DNA from 3 places in the Pseudochrobactrum algeriensis genome. Region 3 is predicted to be linked to each of the others. Evidence: predicted binding sites of a transcription regulator. Region 3 holds the regulator's gene; each other region holds the start of a gene.
The links. The regulator LexA, encoded in region 3, represses DNA repair genes until DNA is damaged. The targets are predictions, from matches to a motif close to TGTTCNNNNTGTGTTCNG.
Positions count from the first base shown of each region.

Region 1: KHQ09_RS08845 (DNA polymerase IV) is a predicted target of LexA. The motif match lies at 1,418-1,435, and genes of this name have one in related genera.
Region 2: KHQ09_RS14135 (DNA recombination protein RmuC) is a predicted target of LexA. The motif match lies at 2,911-2,928, and genes of this name have one in related genera.

Region 1 is NZ_CP075361.1:1,472,767-1,478,610, forward strand. It holds gene KHQ09_RS08845 (DNA polymerase IV) at 50-1,396, opposite strand; gene KHQ09_RS08850 (DUF3572 domain-containing protein) at 1,512-1,811, opposite strand; gene KHQ09_RS08855 (response regulator) at 2,047-2,418, shown strand; gene KHQ09_RS08860 (VOC family protein) at 2,446-2,841, shown strand; gene rpmG (50S ribosomal protein L33) at 2,943-3,110, opposite strand; gene KHQ09_RS08870 (MFS transporter) at 3,212-4,405, opposite strand; gene KHQ09_RS08875 (NUDIX hydrolase) at 4,411-5,184, opposite strand; gene KHQ09_RS08880 (DUF983 domain-containing protein) at 5,226-5,678, opposite strand; gene rnr (ribonuclease R) at 5,706-5,844, opposite strand, start outside.
Region 2 is NZ_CP075361.1:2,615,941-2,621,784, reverse strand. It holds gene lepA (translation elongation factor 4) at 1-882, shown strand, start outside; gene KHQ09_RS14140 (Rdx family protein) at 1,053-1,304, shown strand; gene KHQ09_RS14135 (DNA recombination protein RmuC) at 1,653-2,879, opposite strand; gene def (peptide deformylase) at 3,058-3,591, shown strand; gene fmt (methionyl-tRNA formyltransferase) at 3,641-4,576, shown strand; gene KHQ09_RS14120 (GNAT family N-acetyltransferase) at 4,573-5,100, shown strand; gene truA (tRNA pseudouridine(38-40) synthase TruA) at 5,101-5,844, shown strand, end outside.
Region 3 is NZ_CP075361.1:1,349,219-1,355,062, forward strand. It holds gene KHQ09_RS08320 (ComEC/Rec2 family competence protein) at 1-2,102, shown strand, start outside; gene lexA (transcriptional repressor LexA) at 2,315-3,037, opposite strand; gene KHQ09_RS08330 (molybdopterin molybdotransferase MoeA) at 3,244-4,464, opposite strand; gene moaC (cyclic pyranopterin monophosphate synthase MoaC) at 4,498-4,974, opposite strand; gene trpC (indole-3-glycerol phosphate synthase TrpC) at 4,978-5,775, opposite strand; gene trpD (anthranilate phosphoribosyltransferase) at 5,777-5,844, opposite strand, start outside.

The sequences.
Region 1 (5,844 bases), 120 kb from region 3:
GGCTTTTATTAGCATTTTATTCGCTGGAAAAACCGCAGTCAGGCCAAACCTATTTGTCAGACGGTGTCTGCGGGCGGGCGAGGTTGCCTTTGCCGAATGTGTAGCCGGTTTCCACTGTTTTGGAGCCGAATTTGGAGCGTAGCTTATCAATGGCAGTTTCAGCCGCCGCACGCTTACCGGCTTTGATATCCACGAGATCAGGCGGATCAGCCTTTACCGGATCGGTGAGGTCGGTCACGCCGATACCGAGCAGGCGGTATTTGGTGCCGTCAATTTCCTTTTGCAGCATATAAAGGCCGGTGCGGAAAATCCTGTCGGCAAGCTGCGTAGGATCGCTCAGACGATGATTACGGGTGCGGCTTTGGAAATCCTTGGTTTTCAGCTTCAGTACCACTGTATGACCGGCAATCTCGCCATGTTTCAGTCGCCCGGCAACTTTTTCCGACAATGCACGCAGTACCGGCACCAGCTCTTCAGCCTTGGCGATATCAATATCAAACGTGGTTTCATTGGAGATGCTCTTCATCTCGCTTTCAGGCTGCACTGTGCGCGTGTCCATGCCGCGGGAGAGGCGGTAGAGACGCTGCCCCATCACGCCATAGGACTTCATCAGCGCAGATTCTTCCATTTGCTGGAGCTGTCCTATGGTCTGAATACCGTCAGCATTGAGCTTGGCATTGAGCGCTTTACCGACACCCCAGATCATACCGACTGGCTTAGGCTTCAGAAAATCCAGCGTTTCCTCTTCCCCGATCACCGAGAAACCACGCGGCTTCTCCATGTCCGAGGCAAGTTTCGCCAGAAATTTGCAGTAGGACAAGCCGACAGAAACGGTGATGCCGATTTCCTGTTCAATCCGGCGGGCGAATTCTGCCAGTACAAGGGCAGGAGGCGCACGGTGCAGTTTGGCCGTACCGCGCAAATCCAGAAACGCCTCATCAATCGAAAGCGGTTCGACCAATGGCGTGAGATCAAACATCATTTGGCGAATCTGATGCCCGACCTTGCGGTATTTCTCCATATTCGGCTTAACGAATACGGCCTGCGGGCAGAGCTCAATGGCTTTGAAAGTCGGCATAGCAGAACGCACACCGTGAATACGCGCAATATAGCAGCAGGTGGAAACCACACCACGCTTGCCGCCGCCGACAATCACCGGCTTGTCACGCAGTTCAGGATTGTCGCGTTTTTCAATGGAAGCGTAAAAAGCATCGCAATCAATATGTGCAAAGCTTAAATCATATAGCTCTTCATGACGTACCAGACGCGGGCTGCCGCAAGCGCTGCAGCGTGGTCTCGGTTCACTACGGCGTTTTTTCTGCACAGTCAGGCAATCGCGGCAGAAACCTGCCTGCGGATCGGCCTCAGCAAAATAACCGGAAACACCGTTGACCATCGTAAAAACCTGTATCATGATCCGAACATAAGCGGAACATTTGCACAATACAGGCAGATGATTTCAAGCGCCAGCGAATTTTATACACAATCTGCAGCGATGCAGGAGGTCGCACTTACATGGATTGGTCGTAAGCACTGTCGCCGTTCGGCAGAAAGTGCAGCGCCTGATTCATGCTCTCCGGCTTATGGCCAGTGGCTTCACAAAACTGCATGAGCGTTGGTTCATGCGCCAGATAGAATTGTAATACACCGGTCAGAAAAGCCGGTTCATCTGCGGCTTCGCGGATGGAGGAGACTTCAATACCGGTGAGGGACAGAAAGCGATTCATTAAATCTGGTTGCTGCGCCAGAAAGACCAGAGCTTCAATGGCCAGATTTTCAGCATCGCTTTGATTCAAGATGGTTTTTGACATTTTATATCCGGCTGGCTTTTACGTTTTGGCAACTGTAATTGCATCTTTAGCTGTATGAAAGCTGTTTAGGAGCATTTTGGTCATTGTTCAATGCTATGCTGATGGGGTTGGAATAATCATGGTCTCTGTGTGCTGTACCCGTGCGTGGTAATTGACGTGAGCCGAAAACTACGAAATGCTGCGGCCAGCACGCGGATATATTCAGACAATGTTCTGAGTAATAAGGTATTTTTTCATGACCAAAAAAGTAATGATCGTCGAAGATAATGAGCTGAATATGAAGCTTTTCCGCGATCTGATTGAAGCCAGCGGTTATGAAACCATCCGTACGCGCAATGGTCTTGAAGCTATGGATCTGGCGCGAATCCACCATCCCGACCTGATTTTGATGGATATTCAGCTGCCGGAAGTCTCCGGTCTTGAAGTCACCAAATGGCTGAAAGAAGATGACGACCTGAAAGCCATTCCGGTAATTGCCGTCACAGCCTTTGCTATGAAGGGCGATGAAGAGCGTATTCGTCAGGGCGGTTGCGAAGCCTATATTTCCAAGCCGATCTCCGTGCCGCGCTTTATTGAGACGATCAAGTCCTATCTCGGCGACCTGTAGTTACAGGATTTCGCCTTACTGAGGTGAATGATGAAAATTCCTACGTTCCGCATTGTAAGGCCGACAGATAATCCGGATGCATTGCTTCCCTTTTATCGGGATGGTTTAGGACTGACAGTTCTTGATAGTTTTCAGGATCATGACGGTTTTGACGCGATCATTATGGGGCGTGAAAATGTGCCCTATCATTTTGCATTTACACGCACCGATAAGCATCAGGCCGGTAAGGCACCAACCAAAGAGAATCTGCTGGTTTTTTATTTGCCGGATCATGCCGAGTGGGAAAATGCTGTTGAGCGTATGAAAGCGACCGGCTTTGTGCCTGTGAGCGCCTTCAATCCCTATTGGGACAAGAAGGGGGTAACTTTCGAAGATCCGGACGGTTACCGTATTGTTTTGCAGCAGGCCGATTGGGCACCTTAATTACGGTTCCGACACAAATTACCAATCAGAAATGCTCTGCATTCAACAACAAAAAACCCGGACTGATAACAGTCCGGGTTTTTTAATAACCGAAACCAGAATTATTTGATTTTGGTTTCTTTGAATTCGACGTGTGCCTTAGCAACTGGGTCGTATTTACGCTTTGTCATTTTTTCAGTCATTGTACGGCTGTTCTTCTTGGTTACGTAGAAGAAGCCTGTGTCTGCGGTCGACAACAGCTTGATTTTAATTGTTGTAGCCTTAGCCATAACGATATCCTGCTCTTTTAAATAATAAAACCGCCTGCTTGTCCGGCGATTTCATCCGGGTGCGGGAATTTGGCGCGACACTACGGATACACGCCGAAAAGTCAAGCCCGCTGTTTACGAACTACCAGTCTGATAAGCAGAATTATGATAAATGCTGCAAAAAAGAGTGATAAAGTGACCGGGAAACCTGTTGCTCCCAGCAAATCCATGCCGACACCGGCCGCCTGAGGGCCTGCCAGCATACCGATACCATAGCAGAAAATGAACGCGGCATTGGCCGAAGCAAGCTCACGTCCCTGCAATTGCGAACCGAGATGGGCGAGGCCGACAGTGTAAAGACCGGCAACCACACCGCCCCAGATCAGCAGCAGAACTGCCATCAGATACCAGTTGGTAACAACATAAGGCAGCAGCACCATACCGGCAAAACCAATAATAGCACAAATCAGCAGCAGAATACGGCGGTCGCCGATGCGGTCGGAGACGAGGCCGAGCGGAATCTGCATCAGCACATTGCCGAGACCGACCATGGTCAGCAGCAGCGCCGCATCGCCTTCATTGAGGCCGACGCGTGTCCCGAAGACCGGAAACAGGGCAAAACCACCGGTTTCTACTGCGCCATAGACAAAGACCGCCATTGTCGCCGCCGGAACCGCGAAAATATAAGGCATGAAGGGAACGTGTTCCCCTTCTTCAAATTCAGGGCTGTCTTTACTGGCAATCATGACAGGGAAGGCTGCCAGCGCAATGATGACGATGCCGATACCAAAGGGCATAAAGCCGCCGCTGCCGATGATTGAGAACAACCACGGGCCGACTGCGAAGCCGAGAGAAAGACAGGTCGCGTATATACCAAGCACCAGTCCGCGTTTGGCGGGCGGGGCAGAGGTATTGACCCAATATTCAGACAGCACAAATAATACGGTGAGCGCGAAATGTAAGGAAACGCGCAGTGCAAACCATGCAATAATATTCGGAAACAGATAGAAACCGAGGAAGGACAGACCGCTGATGAACAGCATCAGCATCATTGAGCGTGCAACGCCCAGATAGGAACCGATACGCGCCGATAGCGCTGCGCCAAACAGCGATGCAAGACCGGCAACAGCCGTATTTGCACCGATGGTGCTGGCTGAATAGCCACGGCTTTCCAGAAGCACACTCAGCAGCGGAATACCAAGGCCGATCGCTGCACCAACGGCACTGATCGTGGCAATGGCTGCGCCAAGAGAGCGCCATTGCGTTGGTTGAAGTACCTCTGATGCGGGTTCAGTTGAAAGATGGTCTTGCTGCATGAAACTTAAATCACCTCACGGACATGACGGCCATGCCGTTTACGATAGAACGGAACCGGATATATAGAGGACAAATCCCTGTCTTCGAGCAGGAGTTTTTCGATATCCCGTAAAATAATGCGCGTAATCGCTGCAATATTGAGATTAAAGGCCTCGGAAAAGCTCACAAATTTCAAATCAGACAATTCCGGCTCATTATAAGCAGATGATTCTATAGCGCTTATGTCAGCCGGATTGTGGTTTCGGGCAGGGAGCTCCGGGCTGATTTCATCCAGAAAACTGGCAAAGAAACGCGCATCATAGCGGCGCACATGACCGGGCGGGGTGATCGCGCGCGCCACATAACGCAGCTGCGATAAATCTGGCAGGTGATTGCTGCGGGCAAAGCCTGTCCACGGATGTGTTTGTGCATCATCATGCGGCGTACCGAGCAACAGGCCGGTTTCCTCATAGGTTTCGCGTATTGCAGTCATGGCAAGCGCACGCGCGCGTTGTGCACTGGCACGTTTGCCAAGCCCTGCCAGCAATTTGGCTTCATCTTGCGGCCTGAGGCTGTTGGCAGCATTAATTCTGCCATCCTGAGCTTCTGTACCGCCGCCGGGGAAGACAAACATGTCCGGCATGAAATGCATCGCACGGGCGCGGCGCCCCATGAGAACACGCGGCTCATTGCCGTTACGGTCGATGAGGATGAGTGAGGCAGCATCACGCGGCCGGATAATGCGGGATGCTGCGGTGCCCTGATTGTTCAGGGCTGCCGCATCATCCGGCCGGTGCATATCCTGTAAAGCGTGGTCTGTTTTATGTCCTGACATTTGCGTCAGATATATTCCTGCTGACTTTCTTTATCAAAGCCATGCATATAAAGCGCCCATTGCAGGCCGATGGTGGCACCTTTGATCGGTTGCAGCAGCACCAGTGACATCAAAATGGTCACCGGCCCCCAGATGGCTAGATGCCCCCAGAGTGACAGGCCGCCCATATTTTCCACCATCATGAACAGCGCGACGACGACGTGGCCGACAATCAGCACGGTCAGATAGGCAGGCAGATCATCAGCGCGCTGCGGTGTGTAATCTTCATTACAGACAGAGCAATTGGCGACCGGACGCAGGAAGGAGCGGAACAATTTGCCGTCACCGCAATGCGGGCAGCGGGAAAGAAAACCGCGCTGCATGGCTTGTCCCAACGGGCGCGGGGTGCGGGCGGGCTTTGTCTTCTCGCCGCCGAAAACCTGCGTTTCCGTCTGTGTCAGGGTCTGATCGCTGCTCATCATCGTCTCCCAATACCTGTGTCGGGGTTATCTTTTGCTTTTACGCGAAATATGGGCTGGTTTGCCTCTGGCCGGACCGCCGGTACGGGATTTCCCCGCCTTGCGGCTGAATTTGGTAGCTTTGTGGTGCGATTGCAAGGATGCAGGCAGCAAACGCGGTTCTGTC
Region 2 (5,844 bases), 1.3 Mb from region 3:
GCTGATTTTGAAGATTTGCGTGCTGCCATGGGCAAGCTGCGTCTCAATGATGCGAGCTTCTCCTTTGAAATGGAAACATCGGCCGCTCTGGGCTTTGGTTTCCGTTGCGGTTTCCTCGGGCTGTTGCATCTTGAAATCATTCAGGAACGTCTTTCCCGCGAGTTTGATCTTGATCTGATCGCTACCGCACCTTCCGTTGTTTATCGCATGAATATGCTCGACGGTTCGGTGAAGGAACTGCACAATCCGGCGGATATGCCGGATGTGGTGAAAATCACTTCTATTGAAGAGCCGTGGATTAAAGCGACGATTCTGACGCCGGATGATTATCTCGGTTCGATCCTGAAACTCTGTCAGGAGCGTCGTGGTATTCAGGTCGATCTGTCTTATGTCGGCCCGCGTGCGATGGTGACCTATGAACTGCCGCTCAACGAAGTGGTGTTCGATTTCTACGATCGCCTGAAGTCGATTTCCAAAGGTTATGCATCTTTCGATTATAATCTGTCGGAATATAAAGAAGGTGATCTGGTGAAGATGTCGATCCTCGTCAATGACGAGCCGGTTGATGCGCTCTCCATGCTGGTACACCGTTCTGCCGCTGAAAAACGTGGCCGCGTGCTGTGTGAGAAGCTGAAAGACCTGATCCCGCAGCATATGTTCAAAATTCCGATTCAGGCGGCAATTGGCGGACGTATTGTTGCGCGTGAGACGATCTCGGCTCTGCGTAAGGATGTGACGGCTAAATGTTACGGTGGTGACGTTTCGCGTAAGCGCAAACTTCTGGAAAAGCAGAAGGAAGGTAAGAAGCGCATGCGTCAGTTCGGTAAGGTGGAAATTCCGCAGGAAGCCTTCATTCAGGCGCTTAAAATGGGTGATGAATAATCACTTCAGAGATTTCGAGCAGACCCGCCTTCAGGCGGGTTTGTTTTAGAGCATTTCCAGCAAAAGTGGGAACCGGTTTTGCGTAGGAAAATGCGTAAAACAAAAGAGTAGAGTGGTTCTAACGATTCAATATGAACGGGAACGCTCTACTTAATATAGGATATTTCGATATGACTGCTAAGCCACGTATTACCATTGAATATTGTATCCAGTGTAACTGGATGCTCCGTGCTGCATGGGCGGCTCAGGAATTGTTGCAGGCATTCGGTGACGAAGTCGGCGAGATCGCGCTTATTCCGGGCGGCGATGGCAATTACATCATCCGCCTGAATGAGCAGGTGGTATGGGATCGTAAAGCTGAAAACGGCTTTCCGGAAAGTGATGCACTGGTTGCCCGTATTCGTGAGACAATGAAGGGCTGATCAGGCTTTGGTCTTTATGTAATATATAAAGACGTAACTAGCTGATTTTTATTGTAGAATTAAAGTCGGATGCAATGTGCGTCCGGCTTTTTTATTTGTCGGGCAAAGTGTTGCGGGCATCATTTGAGACGGAGATTCCGCTGCGGTTGTCCGGTTTTTGTGCGGATATATATGAGCTGCATAGACGCGGATTGCTGGTTTCGTCTTTATTTATTGCGGCGCAGATAGCTGAAATGGTTAATTTTACTGCCTAAAATAAGGCTCTGTTGTGCCTTGAGCGGGATTTTTGCCTCATTCTGTAAAGGCTTATAATCCCGTTCTCAGAGATAGATTCCGTAAAATTGTTTTCTATAAAAAGCGTGGTGCCGGAGCGCTGCCATTCTGCGGCAAGGATTGTTGCTGCGGCGCTTTTTTCTGTTCGTGATTATCCGGATTATCGCCCAGTTCCAATGCCTCAATCTTCGCACTGCGACGGGTGACTTTGGAGGATGAGATCAGAATATCGTCAATGTCGCGGCTGGCCTGTGAAAAATGGGTTTGTAATTTGCGCACACGCTCATCAAGGCGCGATACATCATCCATCAGCCGCACAACCTCTCCCTGAATGAGATGTGCCTGTTCCCGCATCCGCGCATCTTTGAGCACGGACTGGATGACCTGAATGGAGAGCATCAGCAGGGAGGGGGAGACAATGACCACGCGGGAACGGTGCGCCCGCTGAATAATCACCTCAAAATTCTCGTGAATTTCCGCAAAGATCGATTCTGACGGCACAAACAGAAAAGCCGTATCCTGTGTTTCTCCGCTGATGAAATATTTGGCGGCAATGTCACGGATATGAACTTCCATATCACGGCGAAAAAGCTGCTCGTAATGACGTTTGGCTTCCGGTGTCTCAGAGGCCTTCAATGCATTCCAGCTTTCCAGCGGGAATTTGGCATCGACCACTAATGAGGCTGTGCCGTTGGGCATCCGCACCAGACAATCGGGGCGCATACCATTAGAGAGTGTAGCCTGAAACTCATAGGCACCCATTGGCAGACCGTCGGCAATGATTGCTTCCATACGCGACTGGCCGAAAGCGCCGCGCGTCTGCTTATTGGCGAGGATGGCTTGCAATTGCACAACCTGGCCGGCGAGCGACTGGATGTTGTTCTGCGCGGTGTCGATCACCGCCAGCCGCTCCTGCAACTTGCTTAAGTTTTCATGGGTCGAGCGGGTCTGTTCATTGATACTGCGGCCAAGATGACTGGTCATACCATCGAGCCGGTCGCGGATAGATTTGTTGAGTTCTGCCTGTCTGGCGCCGAAAAGCTCTGCCATCGTCTGCATCCGGCCCTGCATTTCTGCCTGACTTTTCAGGATCGACTGCATTTGCATTTCTGCCTCGCGCGCCCGCTCTTCCGACTGGAATTGTGCATGCAACATCGTCCTGCTGTTACGGCCGGACAGCCAGAACAGCAGGAGGATGATGAGCAGTACAAAACCGCCCGCCGCCAGCAAAAACTGGGCGGGGCTGAGGCCGAGAGCACCCGCAAAGGATGCCGGTATTTCTGAAGCAGATAATGTTTCCATAGATAAAGATTACACGATTCGCGGTAAATATAGGAATAAAACGTGAACAAATTTTTGTTCATCTCATGTAATTTATTGACGGCGGAGTGCTGAGAGATTAGATCGGACATCATTCCGATTGTGCCCGCCTGCGCGGGTGTCAGATATTTTCAATCATTTGCAACACCGGATCACTGTGATGACCATTAAGCCGATTATTTTTATTCCTGATCCGGTATTGCGTCAGGTTTCCAAACCCGTTGAGCGTTTCGATGCGGATTTGCGTAAATTCTCCGATGATATGTTTGCCACGATGTATGATGCGCCGGGTATTGGTCTGGCTGCAATTCAGGTGGCTGAGCCGATCCGTATGGTGGTGATTGATCTGGCGAAAGAGGGCGATGCCCCTGCACCACAGGTCTTCATTAATCCGGTGATTGTCGAGCGCTCGGATGAGCCGAGCTCTTATGAAGAGGGTTGCCTCTCGATCCCTGATTATTATGCGGAAGTGGAACGCCCTGCGACTGTGCGCGTGACCTATCAGGATCTGGACGGTAAACCGCAGGAAATCAAAGCTGAAGGCCTGATGGCTACCTGTCTGCAGCATGAGATTGACCATCTGGATGGCGTGCTTTTTATCGACCATATTTCCAAGCTCAAGCGGGATATGGTGATCAAGAAATTCAAAAAACTGGCCAAGACCCATGTGCCGGCTTCAGGTAAAAAAATCTGAAATGCAGGCTGAATTACGGTCAGGTCAGAGAGTGTAGGTAGGATAGTCTATGTCGTTACGTATTGTGTTTATGGGCACGCCGGAATTTTCTGTTCCGGTGATGACAGCGCTGATCGGACAGGGCTATGAAATTGTGGCTGTTTACAGTCAGCCGCCGCGTCCGGCTGGTCGTCGTGGACTGGAACTGACAAAATCGCCGGTGCATGAAAAAGCGGAAGAATTCGGTATTCCTGTTTTCACACCGAAAAGTCTGAGAAGCGAAGAAGAGCAGCAGATTTTCCGTGATCTCAATGCGGATGTCGCTGTGGTTGTTGCCTATGGCATGTTGCTGCCAAAGGCTATTCTCGAAGCGCCCGCACTTGGTTGCTATAATGGTCACGCTTCGCTGCTGCCACGCTGGCGTGGCGCTGCGCCGATCCAGCGCGCGATTATGGCGGGCGATGCCGAGACCGGCATGATGATTATGAAAATGGATGAGGGGCTGGATACCGGTCCCGTGGCCATGGTCGAGAAAATTACCATCACTCCGAATATGACCTGCGGTGAATTGCATGATCGTCTGAGCATTACCGGTGCTGATCTGATGGTGCGTGCGATGGCAGCACTGGAGCGCGACAGCCTGAAGCTCAACCCCCAGTCAGAAGATGGCGTGACCTATGCCTCCAAGATTGAAAAATCCGAAGCGCGTATCGACTGGGCACAACCGGCGCACGCCGTGCATAACCGTATCCGCGGCCTGAGCCCGTTTCCTGGTGCTTGGTGCGAAATGGAAATCAATGGTCAGCTTGAGCGCGTGAAAGTGCTGCGCTCGGTGATCGCTGATGGCGCTGGCAAAGCCGGTGAAGTGCTGGACGGGCAGCTGGTGATTGCCTGTGGTGAGGGCGCGGTTGCGCTGACGCTGGTGCAAAAAGCGGGTGGCAAGGCTGTCAGCGCTGCAGAATTCTGCAATGGCGTTAAGCTCGCAACCGGTACAATTCTGCCATGAGTCATTCTCCCGTCAAGCAGCCGGATATACGCCCCGTCAGAGAGCAAGATCGCTCAACGATTGATGGTGTGATTGCCGCTGCTTTTGACGGGACTGATGAGGTTGCATTGGTGCGCAAGCTGGCCGCTGACGGTGACATTGTGCTGGAGCTGCTTGCGGAAATTGACGGTAAAATTGCCGGACATATTCTGTTTTCCAGATTATGGGTCGAACAGTCCGGCAATCGTCTGGCTGCTGTTGCTTTGGCGCCGCTTGCTGTGTCACCGGAAATGCAACGGACGGGGCTGGGCAGTGCGCTGGTTGAGGCTGCACACAAGCTGCTGGTTCAGCAAGGTGAGGTTCTGAGCATTGTCTTAGGCGATCCGGCCTATTACGGACGCTTCGGTTACAGCGTTGCCGATGCTGCCGGACTTGAGAGTGTTTATCCCGCGCAATATTTGCAGGCAAAGCACCTCACGAACACAGCCACTCTTGCACCTTTGCAAGGTAAACTGATTTATGCTTCTGCATTCGGAGAAAATTGAGTGCCGCGTTATCGCCTGACAGTTGAATATGATGGTTCACCCTATGCCGGATGGCAGCGGCAGGATAATGCGCCGACGGTGCAGGGGGCTATTGAAGCCGCGATTTTCAAATTTTGCGGTGACAGCAATTCAATCGGGGCTGCAGGGCGTACCGATGCTGGTGTTCATGCTTTTCAGCAAACCGCCCATGTTGATCTGACCAAGGATTGGGGCGCATCCAAAGTACGTGATGCCGTCAATGCCTATCTGGCGCTGGATAAAGAGAGCGTCTTTCTGATTAATGTCGAGAAAGTGCCGGATCATTTTGATGCGCGTTTCAGTGCGCTGGGACGACATTATATTTACCGAATTATCAACCGCCGCACACCTTTGGCGCTGGAAGCCAGCCGTGCCTGGTGGGTGGCGAAAAAGCTCGATACGGATGCCATGCACGAGGCCGCACAATTGCTTGTCGGCCTGCATGATTTTACGACATTCCGCTCAACACAATGCCAGTCCAAAAGCCCTGTTAAAACGCTTGATCTCTTGAATGTACAGCGCCATGGCGAGTTGATTGAGGTGCGGGCATCTGCGCGGTCTTTCCTGCATAATCAGGTGCGGTCTCTGGTTGGCAGTATTTCTGAAGTGGGTACAGGCCGCTGGACCAATGACGATCTGGTGGCGGCACTGGAAGCACGTGATCGCAAAGCCTGCGGTGTCGTGGCACCTGCCCATGGCCTCTATATGATCGGTGCGGATTATCCG
Region 3 (5,844 bases):
GCATCAGCCTTATACTGATATTAGCCTTTATGACCGGTATGCTGGCTGCGAAATGGGAGACGCAGCGCTATGCAACGCAAATGCTTGGCAGTTCTGTTTCAACCACTCTGACGGCGCGGATTGTCTCGCTCGAGCAGGAGGCTGAAGACAATGGCAAAGCCGGACGCTGGCGTATTGTTGCCGATGTGCTGACAACGGAAAAACCGCATTTGCGCTATGCGCCGCAGCGGTTGCGGCTCTCTGCCCGTGATTTACCTGCACAGGCTGAAACCGGTTCTGTTCTGAAAGGAGCGGTGCGATTGCGTCCCCATGGCGGGCCGGTACGTTCCGAGCAGTATGATTTCGCATTTCATGGATATTTTCGCGGCATTGGCGGTAATGGCTTTTATCTCGGCGTGCCGAAACTGGTCGATGATGACTTTGCAGGTGATGCAGTATCAAAGAGCTGGACTGCTTCAATTGAGGCGCTGACCGGTCAGATACGGGCTGTAATCGGCGGGCGGATTATGCAGGCATTGCCCGGCGAAGAAGGGGCGGTGGCAGCAGCGCTGATCTCCGGCCAGCGTGCAGGGATCAGCGTGACAACCAATGAGGCGCTGCGCATTGCAGGATTGGCGCATATTCTCTCAATTTCCGGCCTGCATCTGGCGCTGGCAGCAGCTATTGTCATGGTGAGCCTGCGTGGCATTGCGGGACTGTTCCCGTCTTTAGCGCTGTATTATCCGGTGAAGAAAATCGCCGCACTGATTTCGCTGTTTTCTTCCGGTTTTTATCTGGCTTTGTCGGGTGCAGATGTGGCGGCACAGCGTAGTTTTATCATGCTGGCCGTGATGCTTTGTGCGGTGATTTTAGATCGTAAAGCTCTGACCTTGCGCAATCTGGCGATTGCAGCGCTGTTCAGTATTCTTGTGACACCGCATGAAATTCTGGGGCCGAGTTTTCAGATGTCTTACTCGGCAACCGGTGCGCTGATTGCAGGCTTTGCATGGTGGAAATTACGCAAGAGACAAAGCAATGAACAGGTAATGCGGCAGACGACATTGGGGGGTAAGCTCAGGATTTGGCTTGGCGGGATTGCGGCGACTTCGCTTTTAGCCGGTACGGCCAGCGGGCTTTTTGCAGCCTTTCATTTTAACAATATGGCACCGCTTGGCATGCTGGGAAATGCACTGGCACTGCCGGTGATCTCGGTACTGATTATGCCTTTCGCTGTGCTATCTCTGCTGCTGATGCCTTTAGGACTGGAATGGCTGCCTTTACAGGTGATGGGCAAAGGCATTGAGCTGGTCAAATGGATTGCGCATTTTGTTGCCGGACTTTCCCCTGATCTGGTCCCCGGCCTGTTGCCCGTGCCGGTATTGTTGCTTTGGACAGCGGCAATGCTTACAGCAATGATCTTTACCAGTCATTTGCGGCTGATATCGCTGTTCTTTCTGATCCTTGGCGGGATTGTACTGAGTATGAACACTTTGCCGGATATTATTATCTCGGAAGATGCCAGACTGGTTGCAGTCCGCCAGAACAATAGTCTTTATGTAAACCGTGCGCGACCGGCTGCGTTCACAACGGATAACTGGCGCAAGGCCTACAGAATCCATGAGGTTAAAACGCCGGATAATAGCAGCGCGGCAAATTCCGGAGGTTTTGTCTGTGAGGACGGGTTATGCAGTTTTGATCTGCAAAACGGGCAGGTGCTGATCTATGCGGAAAACCGGTCTGCGGCAGATATTGCCTGTAATATCGGTGATATTATCGTTCTCGCTTATGCGGGAAACCTGTCTTGTCCCGATAGAAAAGCCAGCATTATTACAGGGGCAGTAACGCGAAGTGCCCCTGTTATCATCACCCGCCAGCAACTGGCACTACAAGGCGTGGCAGAGATTTATCTGAAACCGGATAGCCACAAGCATACAGACAAAGCACAAACTCTTTTTCCAACTATGCAGCAAAGTGCGACTATAAAGGCGCAAGTGCATCAAGCTGGTTTGGCATATAAGCCGGAACAGGCGCAGGTCGTGTTTGCAGTGGGAGAGCCGCAACGACCTTGGCATAGCTACCGCCTCTGGTCCCGTGCTGCCCGCAATCTGGAAGATCCAAAATAAGAACTGTCACACCTTTTTCTGACCGTAGCTATTATGAATGCGTAGTCACAGCATAATAGTGCAGCGAAAATAGCTTGTAGGGCACTATTTGTATCGGGAGGTGCAATACTTAAAATGGCCCGTTATTGCCCATGCAAGAATATGCAGCAGGAGCAATAAACTGCCTGTAGTTGAAAACCGGCAGTAATGCCGGTTTCCGCTCCGCTGGCATATTAGTAGCGGCGTACCAGACCAACCAGTCTGCCCTGAACACGTACGCGGTCAGGACCGAAAATACGGGTTTCATAGGCCGGATTGGCAGCTTCAAGCGCAATAGATGCGCCTTTGCGGCGGAAGCGTTTGAGTGTTGCTTCTTCATCATCGACCAGAGCCACAACGATTTCACCGGCATTTGCAGTATCACCACGGCGGATAATCACTGTATCGCCGTCGAGAATACCGGCTTCGATCATCGAGTCGCCTTTAACTTCCAGCGCATAATGCTCACCGCTGCCAAGCATTTCCGGTGGCAGGGTAATCATATGGGTCTGGGATTGGATCGCAGAAATCGGTACACCGGCTGCAATACGCCCCATCACCGGAACACTGATACCGGCAGGTGCTTCCGGATCGGCTGCAGACGCTGCTTTTTTAGGCAGTTCGGTGACATTCTTTTTGCCGAGATCGCCTTCAATGACACTTGGTGAGAATTTTTTCTGGCTGTTGAGACCTGGTGCAATCGAATCCGGTAAACGCACAACTTCAAGCGCACGCGCTCTGTTTGGCAGACGACGGATAAAACCGCGTTCTTCCAGAGCTGTAATCAGACGGTGAATGCCGGATTTGGAAGCGAGATTGAGCGCCTCTTTCATCTCGTCAAACGAAGGGGGAATGCCGCTTTCCTTCAGGCGGTCATGGATAAACAGCAATAATTCATGTTGTTTACGCGTCAGCATTATACGCTCCCAAAGCCTTTATATTATCTGCCGTTTACTGAAATTATGGTGGCAGATAATGAAGTCGTGCGGACTAAACGCATAACCGCATGCACGGGGCGCGGTTGCGAGAATCAATTTTTAAAACAAACCCAGAACGAACACTATATGTTCCAGTATTGTTCTGCAAGGCTTTAAAAGTGATTAATCCGATTGTTTAAAGGATTTCAGCGTATCATCAGGATTTGACAGCGATCACCGGCTTTAGCTGTTTCCGCAAAGGGCTCACGGATCAGCAGAGCATCCGCACGGGTAATGACGGTCAGCATGGAAGAATCCTGCACCGGCAGAGGCGTTGCCAGTAACTCGCCATCGCTGTTGCGGGTTAGTGCCGCACGGGCATAATCGCGGCGGTTGCCATTGGCAGCCATGTCCTGTGCCAGTCTGGCGCCGGCAATATAGGTGGTCGCGGCTTTGCCTGCCAGACGCGCAACCAGCGGCGCCAGAAACACATAGGAACAAACGAGACTGGAAACCGGATTACCTGGAAGACCAAGAACGAGCAGGGGCACTTTGCCTTCGCGATCCAGCTGGCCGAACATCAGCGGTTTGCCCGGACGCATGGCGATTTTGTAAAAGCCGAGTTCAACGCCGCAATTGGTCAGTGCTTTATGCACCAGATCATGATCGCCGACGGATGCGCCGCCAAGCGTAATCAGAATATCTGCATCCGAAGCTGCAACATTGCGAATGGATTGTTCGATAAGGGCCAAATCATCCGGCACAATGCCCAGATCATCTGCCGTGCCGCCATTGCGCCGTACAATTTCTGCGACACCATAACTGTTGGAGCTGACGATCTGATCTGCCGCAGGAACAGTGCCCGCAGGCACAAGCTCATTGCCGGTAGCAAGAATAGCTGTTTTAGGGCGTTTATAGACTTGCAATTGTGCGTGGCCGGACGCTGCAGCCAAAGAGAGCGATGCCGGATCAAGCAGATGACCGGTTTGCAGCAGACATTCGCCATCTTTGAAATCCAGCCCGCTGAAACGGATGTGACGGCTCTTGCCCACATCCCGTAACAATGTGACCAGATTGCCTTCCTGCAGCGTGTCTTCCTGAATGACAATCGTGTCGGCACCGGCAGGCATTGGCGCACCGGTAAAAATACGCACAGCCTCACCGGATCTGACTGTACCGTCAAAGCCTTTGCCTGCAGCAGATTCACCGATGACTTTCAGTGTCACCGGCAGTTGTTCTGCATCAGCAAAGCGAATGGCATAGCCATCCATAGCCGAGGCATCAAAAGGCGGTTGATTGAATGAGGCAAAGATCGAAGTAGCAAGAACACGGTCACCGGCTTCATGCAGAGCGACGTGCTCATGGCCGGAAGGCATTTTATCCGCGAGCAAAAGCCGCAAAGCCTCATCAACCGGTAATAATGCCATGAAACCTACCCCGTAAAAAATAAGAGCGATATGCTAAGAGCGCTGCCAGTCACCGGATTTACCGCCGGTTTTGCTGTCGACGGCGATATTGCCGATGACCATGCCTTTATCGGCAGCTTTTGCCATATCATAAATCGTCAGGCAGGCGACGGAGACAGCTGTGAGCGCTTCCATTTCCACACCGGTTTTGCCGGTCAGTTTGACTGTCGCACTGACCCGCAAACCAGGCAGCGCCTCATCCGGCTCGATATCAACCGAGACTTTGCTCAGCATCAATGGATGGCAAAGCGGTATCAGATCAGATGTTTTCTTTGCGGCCATAATACCGGCAAGACGGGCTGTGCCGATTACATCGCCTTTGGCTGCATTGCCGGAAAGGATCAGCTCAAGCGTCTGTTTTTGCATCGTGACACAACCCGATGCGGTCGCAATGCGCATAGTCTCGGCTTTGTCGCCGACATCGACCATATTCGCAGCGCCGCTTTCATCGAGATGTGTCAGCTTGCTCATAATTTACTCTTTGCCGGTCAGGAGTTTGCGGGTTGCACTGGCCACATCCTGCTGGCGCATCAGGCTTTCACCGATCAGGAAGGTGGAGATGCCGGATTTCTGCAAACGCAGGCAATCATCATGGGTGAAGATACCGCTTTCACCAACCAGCAGGCGGTCATCCGGCACCATGGCTGCCAGACGCTCAGAAACTGCAAGATCAACTTCGAAAGTACGCAGGTTGCGGTTGTTGATGCCGAGCAGGCGTGAAGACAATTTGAGTGCCCGTTCCATCTCCGCTTCATCATGCACTTCGATCAATGCATCCATGCCAAGCGAAAAGGCTGTGTCTTCCAGCTCTTGTGCCATAGCATCGTCAACACTTGCCATGATGATGAGAATGCAATCCGCACCCCAATGACGTGCTTCATAGACCTGATAAGGATCAAACAGAAAGTCTTTGCGTAGCGCTGGAAGAGAGCAGGCAGCGCGCGCCTGTTGCAGGAATTCCGGTGCACCCTGAAAACTTGGTGTATCTGTCAGAACAGAAAGACAGGCCGCACCACCATCTTCATAGGCTTTTGCCAATGCAGGCGGATCAAAATCCGGACGGATCAGACCTTTGGACGGGCTGGCTTTTTTGATTTCCGCAATCAGACCGAAAGAACCGGCAGCCTGCTTTGCTTCCAATGCTTTAAGGAAACCACGGGCAGGCGGCTGATCGGCCGCAGCTTTTTTCACGTCTGCCAATGGCAAACGTGATTTGGCTTCTGCAATTTCAACAAGCTTATAGGCTTCGATCTTTTTGAGAATATCGGTCATTTTATTCACTTGTCTTGCTGTTCGATACAGCAATCAGCTGATCGAGTTTGGCTTTGGCCGCGCCGCTGT